Regions from separate parts of the Streptomyces sp. NPDC057623 genome, predicted to be linked through region 1. Evidence: riboswitches for the same ligand, from Rfam matches in the RefSeq annotation. Region 1 holds a riboswitch; each other region holds the start of a gene.

Region 1 (3,963 bases):
GGCCCAGCTTCTCCAGCAGTCCGTCCACGTCGTCCAGGTCGGCCTGGAGGCCGTACAGCGCGGCGAGTTCGGTGAGGGAAGCGCGGACCGTCGGGGTCAACCGGAGCGGCCACTCGTGGGCGCCGATGCGGGTCACGGCGGCGGCGAGGCGGATCACCGCGTTCTCCCGGTTGGGCCGGGAGCCGTGCCCGGCCCTGCCGCGTGCGGTGAGCTTGACCCAGCCGGTGCCGCGCTCCCCGGCCGCGATCGGATAGAGCTGCCGCCCGCTGCCGTCGTGGACGGTGAAGGCGCCGGCCTCGCTGAAGCCCTCGGTGCAGCCCTCGAAGAGCCCGGCGTGCCGGTCGGCGAGGAATCCGGCGCCGTCCTCGGCGCTCGCCTCCTCGTCGGCGGTGAAGGCGATCACGACGTCCCGCCGGGGCCGTACGCCTTCCCGGACCCAGCCCCGGACGACGGCCAGGATCATCGCGTCCATGTTCTTCATGTCGACCGCGCCCCGGCCCCAGACCACGCCGTCGCGGATCTCCCCGGAGAAGGGGTGCACGCTCCACTCGGCGGCCTGCGCGGGCACCACGTCCAGGTGACCGTGGAGAAGCAGGGCGTCCGCGGAGGGGTCGGTGCCCTCGAAGCGGGCGACGACGTTCGTACGGCCCTTGGTGCGCTCCAGCATCGTGGGCTCCAGGCCCGCCTCGGCCAGCCGCTCGGCGGCGTACTCCGCGGCGGGGCGCTCCTGGCAGTCGCCGCCGCCCCGGTTGGTCGTGTCGATCCGGATGAGGTCGGAGGTGAACGTCACGACCTCGTCCAGTGCCTGCTGGTCAGCCATACTGCTCCTCCACCGCGGCCGAGACGATCGTGGTGACCGCCTTGAAGGTACGGATTCCCTCGTACATGCGCTCGCTCGTGTACGCCACCTTCCGCTCCCCGATCCGCTGGACGCCCGGGACGACGGTGGCGGCCATCGCGAGATGCTCGGCGTCGAATTCGAGGGCCACGGTGAACGGTCCGTCGCTCACCGGCACCTGACGAACCGCCAGCGCGGCCGCCTCCTTGGCGGCGGCGCGGATGTCGGCGGCGGTCCTGGCCGGCGTCCGGCACACGGCTGCGTACCGCGAGACGTGGTCCTTGACGGCGACCTTCAGCGCCTCGGGCGCGTACCCGAGGGCGTCCTCGCAGGCCACGTCGTCGCCGGTGACGAGCACGACGGGCACGCCGTACTCGGCGACGACCCGCGCGTTCAGCAGGCCCTCGCTCGCCCGTACGTCGTTCAGCCACACCCCGGTGACGGAGTTGGCGAGATAGGTGTGGGCGAGGACGCCCTCCATGCCGGCGCCCGCGTGGTAGCCGACGAAGGCGACGCCGTCCACGTCGCCGTGCTGCACGCCCTCGACCATGGACAGCGCCTTGTGCCGGCCGGTGAGCATCTGCGCCCGCTCGTCGAGCCGTTCGAGCAGCAGATTGCGCATCGTCCAGTGGGCCTCGTTGACGACGACCTCCTCGGCGCCCCCGTCGAAGAAGCCCAGCACGGCGGCGTTGACGTCCGAGGTGAACATCCCCCGGCACCGCTCCCACTGCGGCGTCCCGGGCAGGACGTCGGCCGGCCAGGTCACGCCGGTGGCGCCCTCCATGTCGGCGCTGATGAGGATCTTCATGTGATTCACGTTACGCGTCGGCGAGGGAACTTCCTACGAGTCGGAGAGCCGTATCGAGGTCGAGTCCCGCCACCGCGGCATCCGCCCGCGCCACGTAAGGACAGGGCGCCGGGGGAGGCCGGGGAGTGCGGCATCCGGCCCTGCGCACGGGCACGTCGTGAGCGGTCGAGCGACCCTTTCGCGCCCCTGAGGCGCGCTTGTCAGCCACCCTGTCCGGGCACTACTGTCACCACGCCTTGGTGAACGGGAAAGCCGGTGTGATGCCGGTGCGGCCCTCGCCACTGTGAATCGGGAAGTCCGGCTCCGGCCCTCAAACGGGCAGCCACTGGGTCCTTCGGGACCCGGGAAGGCGGAGCACGGGCGGTGGTACCCGTAAGCCAGGAGACCGGCCAAGGCGCGTCAACCATCCACGAGGTGCTGGAGAGGGTCTGCTGAGCCATGCACATAGCCGAGGGTTTCCTGCCTCCGGCGCACGCGGTCGCCTGGGGCGTCGCGTCCGCGCCCTTCGTCGTCCACGGCGTCCGTTCACTCACCCGTGAAGTCAAGGAGCACCCCGAGAGCACACTGCTCCTCGGTGCTTCCGGAGCCTTCACGTTCGTCCTGTCCGCGCTGAAGCTGCCCTCGGTGACCGGCAGCTGCTCGCATCCCACCGGCACCGGCCTCGGTGCCATCCTGTTCCGGCCGCCGATCATGGCCGTCCTGGGCACCATCACCCTGCTCTTCCAGGCGCTGTTGCTCGCGCACGGCGGTCTGACCACGCTCGGCGCCAACGTCTTCTCGATGGCGATCGTCGGGCCCTGGGCCGGATACGCGATCTACCGACTCCTACGGCGGTACGACGTGCCGCTGATGGTCGCGGTGTTCTTCGGGGCCTTCGTCGCCGACCTGTCCACCTACTGCGTGACCAGCGTCCAGCTGGCGCTCGCCTTCCCCGACCCGAGCAGCGGATTCCTGGGCGCGCTCGGCAAGTTCGGCTCCATCTTCGCCGTCACCCAGATCCCCCTCGCGGTCAGCGAGGGACTGCTCACGGTGCTCGTGATGCGGCTGCTGGTGCAGTCCAGCAAGGGCGAACTGACCCGGCTGGGCGTACTCCTGACCAAGAGGCAGTCCCGGACCGAAGCCGAGACCGAGACCGAGGCGGTGGCCCGATGAGCAGGAACACGAAGATCAACGTCCTGCTGCTGCTCGTCGTGGCCGCCCTCGCCGTGCTGCCGCTGGCCCTCGGCCTCGGTGACCACAAGGAGGAGCCGTTCACGGGCGCCGACAGTGAGGCGGAGTCGGCGATCACCGAGATCAAGCCGGATTACGAGCCGTGGTTCTCGCCGCTGTACGAGCCGCCGTCCGGCGAGATCGAGTCGGCGCTGTTCTCCCTCCAGGCGGCCCTCGGCGCCGGGGTCCTCGCCTACTACTTCGGCCTGCACCGGGGACGGCGGCAGGGAGAGCAGCGGGCGCTGGAGCGGGTGGGTGACACCGGCGGCTCGGCCGGTGCCACCCCCGAGGAGTCCACGGCTGAAAGGGCCTGACGCCTCGTGCTGCCGATCGACGCGGCGGCGCACAGCAGTCGCTGGCGCCGCCGTCACCCCGTGGACAAGGCCGTGCTCGGGCTCGGCCTCACCGTGCTCGCGATCTCGCTGCCGCCCTGGCCGGGCGCCGCACTGATCCTGGCCACCGCCCTCGCCGTACTGCTGGGTCCGGCGGGCGTGCCCGCGCGGCGGCTGTGGCGCGCCTACCGCGTGCCGCTCGGCTTCTGTGTGACCGGTGCGCTCACCCTGCTGGTCCAGGTCGGCGGGCCGGAAGGCTTCGTGTCCCTCGCCGACGAGGGCCCGCTGCGGGCCGGGGAGCTGCTGCTGCGCACCTCGGCCGCCTCACTCGGGGTGCTGCTGTTCGCCTTCACCACCCCTATGTCGGATCTGCTGCCCCGTCTGGTGAAGGCCGGCGTGCCCGCGCCCGTCGTCGACGTCGCCCTGGTGACGTACCGCATGAGCTTCCTGCTCCTGGACTCCATGCGCCGTATCCGGGAGGCCCAGGCCGCCCGGCTCGGGCACACCGGACGGGCCGCGGAGTGGCGGTCGCTGGCCGGGCTCGGTGCCACCGCCTTCGTGCGGGCCTTCGACCGGGCCACCCGGCTCCAGGCCGGGCTCGCCGGGCGCGGCTACGACGGCACCCTGCGCGTCCTGGTGCCCGAGGCCCGGGTCTCCGTCCGCTTCACGGCCGCGAGTTGCGCACTCCTCGCGACGCTGGCCGCCCTCACCCTCGTACTGGAAAGGGCCCTGCCATGAGCGAGCCCACCGCCCTGGTCGCCCTGCGGGGCGCGTCC
Region 2 (3,963 bases), on a different contig from region 1:
CACCAGCCGCCGGGACACCATCGTCCGTACGCGTTCTTCCAGGGCCCGCTCTCCGCGCCACATCTGCACCGCCAGATATCCCGCCAGCAGCGCCAGCACGACCACCACCGCCGTCGCCAGCCGCCAGCGCCTCAGCGCACGTTGCTGATGCCGTCGGCTCGACTCCATGTAGTCGCGCTCCGGCTGAGTGATCTCCTCGCGGTGATCCGGATCCGCAAGCCGCTCCAGCGACGTGGCCAGCATCGTCCCCCGCAGCAGCGCCCCCGGCTCCCCTCCCGTCTCCCTCCAGTGCCCCATCGCCTGCAGCAGCCGCTCCTGCCAGGCCCGGAAGTCCCGGGACGCCGTCAGCCACGTCTCCAGGCGGCCCCAGGCGCGGACCAGTTCCTCGTGGGCCAGGTCGACGATGGGGTCGTCGTCGGGACCGTGGGTGATACGGACGAAGCGGGTGCGGGTGGCCAGGGCCTCCGCGACTTCCCGGAGGTCGGGCGGCAGGGGTGCGAGGCGTACCGGCTTGCGGGTGAAGCCGCCCGCGTCGTCGGGGCGGGCCAGCTGGGTGAAAAGGCGGCGGACCGGGGCCTCTCCGTGCACGGCGATGACGTCGCCCACGCGTTGTTCGGCGTGCGCGGACAGGGCGCCGGCGACTCCGCCCAGAGCCTCGTAGCCGGAGTGGGTGAGTCGTACGCCCTTCTCGTGCGACCAGAGTTCGGTGAGGGCGAACTCCATCAGGGGAAGGTGACCCGGTTCGTCCTCGGCGTCGTCGACGATGCGTACGGCGAGGCCGGTGTCGAGGGTGAGGCCGGGGACACGGGCCGCCGGACCTTCGATGGCACGGAGCAACGCCGATCGCCCCAGCGGCGCGACCACTTGGGCGCAGTCGCTGAGGACGCGGGCGGTGACCGGGTCGGCCAGGTCGTCCAGGCAGGAGGAGCGCAGGGTCGCGAGAACGCGCAACCGGCGCCCCTCCGCCGGTGCCGAGACGAGATCCACCACCAGTGCCAACAGGGCGCGGGCCGTGGCCGTTTCGGCGGCGACCGTCTCCTCCAGCTGGTTGAGGAAGAAGACATGGCCGCGCGGGCCGCAGTGGTCCAGCACTCGCCGCCCGAGTTCGGCGGCGGTCGGACCGTCCGCGGAGTCCAGCAGGTCCGCCAGGGCGAGCGCGGCACGCTCCTGCTCCACGGCGGCCAGCGCGGGGTTGAGGGCCGCCTCGGGCCGGGGCGCGGGCACGGCGGCGGGGTCGGGACCAGGGCGGGGGCCGGGGTCGGGACCCGGCGACATCACCGGTCCGGCGTCGGGACCGGTCGCAGGCGACCCCGACGCAGCGCCACCGGAACCGGCCTCGGGCGATGGCCCCTGTGCGACTGCGGCACCAGACGCCCCCAACGCCCCCGCCGCCCAAGCCGCCCCCGATGCTCCCAACACCCCCACCACCGCCCGAGCCACCGTCAGCGACGCCCGTGTCCCCGGCAGTGGGCGGATCTCCGAGACGGTGAACCCCTCGGCCCGCAGTCGGGGCAGTACCCCGGCCCGTACCAGGGACGTCTTGCCGCTGCCGGACGGACCCACCACCGGGACCACCAAGTGCCGTTCGACCGCGTCGAGGAGCCGACGCGTCTCGTCCTCCCGGCCGAAGAAGTACTCGGCGTCCTTCTCGCGGAACGCGTCGAGACCGCGGTACGGGCAGCGGCGCCGACCGGGCTGGAGGTCGAGGAGCGCGGCGGCCGGGATGAGGTACGACGTCGTCGCCGAGGCGCCGCGGTCGGTCGCGACCGTCATGCCGATGACCGCGCCGGCCTCCTCGTCCCAGACCGGCGCTCCGCTGCATCCGGGGCCGATGCGATGGCCCGTGCCGTCCGTCTCCATCGCGATCCAGCCCTGGCCGACGATGTCGAGCAGCCGTCCGCCGATCCAGGCGCCGTGCTCGGCGGTGGCGGGAAAGCCGAGGACGCGGAAGCGGTGGTGCCAGACGTCGCCCGCGCCCGCCAGCGGGACCGCGCCACCGGGTGCGCCTTCCGGCAGCCGCAGCAAGGCGATGTCGCCGGTGCCGTCCGTTGCCACCGGCCGCCAGCCGGACACCTTCGCCTCGTAGGTCACCGCGCCCGGCAGCAGCGGGAACTCCACCGTCACCGACGGCACCGGCGGCGTCGCCGCTCTCGCGTCGGTGCGCAGCGCGTCCGCGACCACATGGGCGCAGGTGACGACCGTGCCCGGGGCGAGCAGGAAGCCCGTCCCCACGGACCGGCCGTCGACGCCGCGCACCCGGACCACCGCGGTGCCGAGCTCTTCCAGGGAACCGGCACCCTTTCCCCGTAGACCCGTTTCACCAATGTTCATACAGACTCGCCGAGTTTCCTCTATCTCATCATGCTTCGTACGAGATATTGCAGGTGCCGGGCGCCCCTGTCCGCAACCGAGTCGCGGCAAGGCCACCCGGCTCGGGGAATTGGTCCCGAGTCCGCCCCTACAGGTCCGGTGTGGTGCTAGCCATGTGGGGTTCTCCACACTCCCCCGCCGCAGGTCAACGGCAAGTTGACGGCCCTTCCAACCCCGTGGTGGACTTCCGGGGCCAGCTACGGCGGCAGAAGAGGAAGCCGGTGCGAATCCGGCGCGGTCCCGCCACTGTCACCGGGGTAGAAAGCCCCGGGAGCCAGGAACTCTCGCCGCCGGTCTCGTCGAACCAGGGCGTGGACACCCTGAGTGAGGACACAACGCGATGCTCGCCTGCCGATCGACACGCAGTACCAGACCGTCGTCTGACCTCACGGTCGGCTGACTCCGATGCGAGCCGATCGCGTCTTCGCGTACGGCGCCGCCGCCGGGCTTCTCGGTGATCTGCTGCTCGGCGACCCTCGCCGGGGGCATCCGGTCGCCGCGTTCGGGCGCGCCGCCGGTGCCGTGGAAAGAGTGCTGTGGCGCGACGACCGCGCACGGGGTGCGCTGCACACGGCCGTGTGCGCCGGTGGCGCCGTCGCCGTCGGAGCGCTCGCCGCGCGTGCCGTCCGTACCTCTCCCGCCGCGTCTCTCGCCCTGACCGGCGCCGCCACCTGGGCGGTGGTCGGGGGGACTTCGCTCGCCCGGGAGGCCCTCACGATCGGGCGCGCCCTGGAGGCGGGGGACGTCGAGGGCGCGCGGGCGCGCCTGCCGCATCTGTGCGGGCGGGATCCGCAGGCGCTGGACGCGGACGGGATCGCGCGGGCGGTCGTGGAGTCCGTCGCCGAGAACACCTCCGACGCGGTGGTGGGCGCGCTGGTGTGGGGTGCCGTCGGCGGGGTGCCGGGGCTGCTCGGGTTCCGGGCCGTGAACACGCTCGACGCCATGGTGGGCCACAAGTCGCCCAAGTACCGCCGGTACGGGTGGGCTTCGGCACGGCTCGACGACGTGGCGGGGTGGCCGGGGGCCCGGCTGACCGCCGTACTCGCCGCCGTCGCCGGGGGAGATCCGCGCGGGGCGGTACGGGCCTGGCGCGCCGACGCCGGCAAGCACCCCAGCCCCAACGCCGGGCCCGTCGAGGCCTCGTTCGCGGGGGCGCTCGGGGTGCGCCTCGGCGGGACGCTGTCGTACGGCGGGCGGGTGGAGCATCGGCCCGTGCTCAACGGGGCGGGGCGCGCCGTCGCCGTCCAGGACATCGAGAGGGCCGTACGGCTGTCGAGGCGCGTCGGCTGGCTGGCGCTCGGCGTCTGTGCCGCCGCGCGCCGTATCGCGAAGGGACGTACGTCATGACGGGCGGTGGGCTTCTCGTCGCCGGAACCACCTCGGACGCGGGCAAGAGCGTCGTCACCGCCGGGATCTGCCGGTGGCTGGTGCGGCAGGGGGTCAAGGTCGCACCCTTCAAGGCGCAGAACATGTCCCTCAACTCGTTCGTGACGCGCGAGGGCGCCGAGATCGGGCGGGCGCAGGCCATGCAGGCGCAGGCGTGCCGCCTGGAGCCGACCGCGCAGATGAATCCCGTGCTGCTCAAGCCCGGTG
Region 3 (3,963 bases), on a different contig from region 1:
GGTCACACCGCTCGCCACCATCTGCACATCGGTGAAGATGGGCGCACCCGCACGCAGGGCCTCCCGGGCACGGGCCACCACCCCCGGCGAGTACACGAGGTCGCGCACCAGGTCGACCATCCCGCAGGCATGGATCATCCGGACCGCGACCTGACTGACGTCGGCGGGCAGGCCCGCGAGGTCCGCCTCCGCGCGGATGGTGGCAAAGGACTGGCGGTAGATGGCCGCACCGTCCTTCTCGTACTCGAACACCGTGCTCCTACAGGTCATGCGTGCGGGCCGCCGCCAAGTCGGCGGCGAGCTTCGATGGGTTGTCGGTCGTCGTCGTGGCGCGGACCCGGCCGCCTCGTACGACGGAGATCAGGTAGCCGCCGTCCGGGGCCGCGACGACGTCCACGTGATCGCCGCGCGGGCGACCGCAACGGCGCTCGCAACCGGACCAGTACGCCGGCAGCCCGCCGCCCGTGGTGAGCGACGCGGCCGCGTCCGTACGGATGTCCGCCCGCGACTTGGCGCAACCTGGCCGTCCGATGCAGGCACCGATGCCCAGCCAAGGGGAGTCCGGGTCCGTGATCAGACCGACGGAGTCTAGGCCGGGCAGCCGGTCGGAGCGCACTGTGGGAAGGATCACCCCGCGCCAGGGTGTGAGGCGCAGCTCCCCGGACACGGCCGCGGTCAGCTCCGTCCACTGCGCCGCGGTGAGGCGGCCCAGCGGGGCGAGAACGGAGAGGCTCGTCGTGCCGTCCGGGCCGGTGACGACGCCGGGGGAGGGGGAGATGCCGCTCGCGAGCGGCCAGGCCGGCGAGACCTGCCCGCCCCCCAGCCGCCGTACCACCTCGTGCGTCAACTCCTCGGCGGGCGACGGAAGTTCGGCCACCCGCCAGACCTGGCCGCCACTCGCCTCCAGGAACACCTCGGCGGCCAGCAACGCGGCCCTGGGCGCGTCCTCGGCGCTCAGGACGGCGACGGAACCGGCGGCCCCGATCCGCAGCCACCCACCCCCGTCCGGCGCGGCCCGCAGCGTCACGTCCGCATCGAGCCCCGCCACGTCCCCGCGCCCGTCGTCGAGCGCGAACAGGAACCGCCCGGACAGCCGGGCCGCCGCCTCGCTCGCGCACAGCAACGCGTCCAACGTCCGCAGCCACGGCCGTACGTCGGCGAAGCCGCGCCCGTCCAGCCCGGACAGGGGCGAGGCCACCACGTTGCGCACCCGCTCGTGCCGCCACGACGGCAGCAGCCCAGCCGCGTCCAGCCGGGTCGCCAACTCCCCGCCGCAGCCGGTCGTCAGACCGCGCAGCTGGACGTTTCCCCGCGAGGTCAGATGCAGTTCCCCGTCGCCCAGTTCGCGCGCCGCCCGGCCGAGATCCCGTGCCTGACCGACCTGAAGCACACCCCCGGGAATCCGGATCCGGGCGAGTGCGCCGTCGTCCGCCGTGTGCAGCCTCAGTGCGCCCGGGCATGCGTCGCCCCGGTCCCGTGAGACCCCTGTGGCCTGGGACGACGGTCGGATCGACGGCGTGGACATGGCGGCGAGCATACCGACCGCCCCGCCGACCGTATGCGCCGCCTCGGTAGGCCGACGCCTCTTCCCGCGCCCCCTGCCCGCGCCCCTTACTATGCTTCTCGGTGGATCATCCGGTCCGCCACCGCCACGACGGCGACAGGGGAGGAAGCCGGTGCGAATCCGGCGCGGTCCCGCCACTGTGAGCCCACCCCGCCAGGGTCGGGTGAGTCAGGAACTCCCGCCGTCAGACACCGCCCGGGGCGCGGACACCCCGAGGAAGGCCGACGCCGCATGATCCTTCTCCTGTCGACGTCCGACACCGACCTGCTCAGCGCTCGCGCGGCGAACGGCCCGGTCCCGTACCGCTTCGCCAACCCGGCCCGGCTCCCGCTCGACGACCTGCCCGCGCTCCTCGACGGCGTCGACCTGGTCGTCGTACGCCTGCTCGGTGGTCTGCGCGCCTGGCAGGAGGGCCTCGACCTGCTGCTCGCCGACGGCCGCCCGGTCGTCGTCCTCTCCGGCGAACAGGCCCCGGACGCCCAGCTGATGGCCGCCTCCACGGTCCCCGTCGGCATCGCCGCCGAGGCCCACGCCTACCTCGCCCACGGCGGCCCGGCCAACCTGGACCAGCTCGCCCGCTTCCTGTCGGACACCGTGCTGCTGACCGGGCACGGCTTCGAGGCACCGGCGCCCGCGCCGAGCTGGGGCCCGCTGGAGCGCGAGTCCCGCGCCGACGGCCCGACGATCGCCGTGCTCTACTACCGCGCCCACCACATGAGCGGCAACACCGCCTTCGTGGGCGCCCTGTGCGACGCGATCGAGGAGGCCGGCGCCCGGCCGCTGCCGCTGTACGTCGCTTCACTGCGGGCCCCCGAGCCCGAACTCATCGACGAACTGCGCGCAGCCGACGCCATCGTCACCACCGTCCTCGCCGCCGGCGGCACCAAGCCCGCCGAGGCATCGGCCGGCGGCGACGACGAGTCCTGGGACGCGGGCGCCCTGACCTCCCTCGACGTGCCGATCCTCCAGGCCCTGTGCCTGACCGGTTCGCGCACCGCCTGGGAGGAGAACGACGAGGGCGTCTCCCCGCTGGACGCCGCCAGTCAGATCGCCGTGCCCGAGTTCGACGGCCGGCTCATCACCGTGCCGTTCTCCTTCAAGGAGATCGACGAGGACGGCCTGCCCGCCTACGTCGCCGACCCCGAGCGCGCGGCCCGGGTCGCCGGAATCGCCGTACGCCACGCGCGTCTTCGCCACATCCCGGCCGCCGACAAGCGCCTGGCCCTGGTGCTGTCCGCCTACCCGACCAAGCACTCCCGGATCGGCAACGCGGTCGGCCTGGACACCCCCGCCAGCGCCGTCGCGCTGCTCAGGCGGCTGGTGGCCGAGGGCTACGACTTCGGCGACAGCGACATCCCCGGCCTGGTCTCCGGCGACGGCGACGAGCTGATCCGCGCGCTCATCGAGGCCGGCGGCCACGACCAGGACTGGCTCACCGAGGAGCAGTTGGCCCGCAACCCGGTGCGCATCCCGGCGGCCGACTACCGGCGCTGGTTCGCCACGCTTCCCGAGGAGCTGCGCACGTCCGTCGAGGAGCACTGGGGCCCGGCGCCCGGCGAGATGTTCGTCGACCGCAGCCGCAACAAGGAGGGCGACATCGTCCTCGCGGCCCTGCGCTTCGGCAACCTGCTGATCCTCATCCAGCCCCCGCGCGGCTTCGGCGAGAACCCCATCGCCATCTACCACGACCCGGACCTGCCGCCCTCGCACCACTACCTGGCCGCCTACCGCTGGATCGCCGCCCGCGCCGAGGACGGCGGTTTCGGCGCCGACGCGATGATCCACCTCGGCAAGCACGGCAACCTGGAGTGGCTGCCCGGCAAGAACGCCGGCCTGTCCGCCGCCTGCGGCCCCGACGCCGCCCTCGGCGACCTGCCCCTGATCTACCCGTTCCTGGTCAACGACCCCGGCGAGGGCACCCAGGCCAAGCGCCGCGTCCACGCCACCCTCATCGACCACCTCGTCCCGCCGATGGCCCGCGCCGACTCCTACGGCGACATCGCGCGCCTGGAGCAACTCCTCGACGAGTACGCCCAGATCTCCTCCATGGACCCGGCCAAGCTCCCGGCCATCCGCGCCCAGATCTGGACCCTCATCCAGGCCGCCAAGCTCGACCACGACCTCGGCCTGGCCGACCGCCCCGACGACGACGGCTTCGACGACTTCCTGCTGCACGTCGACGGCTGGCTGTGCGAGGTCAAGGACGCCCAGATCCGCGACGGCCTGCACGTCCTCGGCGCGCCGCCGCAGGGCGGCGACCGCGTCAACCTCGTCCTCGCCATCCTCCGCGCCCGCCAGATCTGGGGCGGCACCACCGCCCTGCCCGGCCTGCGTGAAGCTCTCGGCCTCGACGAGTCCGCCGCGACCCGTACGACCGCCGACGAGGCGGAGGAGAAGGC

The links. Region 1 has a riboswitch for cobalamin ahead of ACFU95_RS08005 (energy-coupling factor ABC transporter permease). Riboswitches for the same ligand answer to the same signal wherever they lie in the genome.
Region 2: linked by a shared signal. The riboswitch ahead of ACFU95_RS19685 (cobalamin biosynthesis protein) and the one ahead of ACFU95_RS08005 (energy-coupling factor ABC transporter permease) in region 1 are both predicted to bind cobalamin.
Region 3: linked by a shared signal. The riboswitch ahead of cobN (cobaltochelatase subunit CobN) and the one ahead of ACFU95_RS08005 (energy-coupling factor ABC transporter permease) in region 1 are both predicted to bind cobalamin.

What each region holds. Positions count from the first base shown of each region.
Region 1 covers NZ_JBHVGZ010000005.1:185,263-189,225, forward strand. Annotated here, with positions in the region: gene ACFU95_RS07995 (M20/M25/M40 family metallo-hydrolase) at 1-820, opposite strand, end outside; gene ACFU95_RS08000 (M55 family metallopeptidase) at 813-1,646, opposite strand; cobalamin riboswitch at 1,867-2,055, shown strand; gene ACFU95_RS08005 (energy-coupling factor ABC transporter permease) at 2,085-2,798, shown strand; gene ACFU95_RS08010 (energy-coupling factor ABC transporter substrate-binding protein) at 2,795-3,169, shown strand; gene cbiQ (cobalt ECF transporter T component CbiQ) at 3,176-3,925, shown strand; gene ACFU95_RS08020 (ATP-binding cassette domain-containing protein) at 3,922-3,963, shown strand, end outside.
Region 2 covers NZ_JBHVGZ010000017.1:86,998-90,960, reverse strand. Annotated here, with positions in the region: gene ACFU95_RS19690 (trypsin-like peptidase domain-containing protein) at 1-2,331, opposite strand, end outside; cobalamin riboswitch at 2,534-2,677, shown strand; gene ACFU95_RS19685 (cobalamin biosynthesis protein) at 2,776-3,717, shown strand; gene ACFU95_RS19680 (cobyric acid synthase) at 3,714-3,963, shown strand, end outside.
Region 3 covers NZ_JBHVGZ010000022.1:295-4,257, forward strand. Annotated here, with positions in the region: partial or broken gene ACFU95_RS22710 (precorrin-8X methylmutase) at 1-270, opposite strand, end outside; gene ACFU95_RS22715 (cobalamin biosynthesis protein CobG) at 260-1,525, opposite strand; cobalamin riboswitch at 1,620-1,765, shown strand; gene cobN (cobaltochelatase subunit CobN) at 1,796-3,963, shown strand, end outside.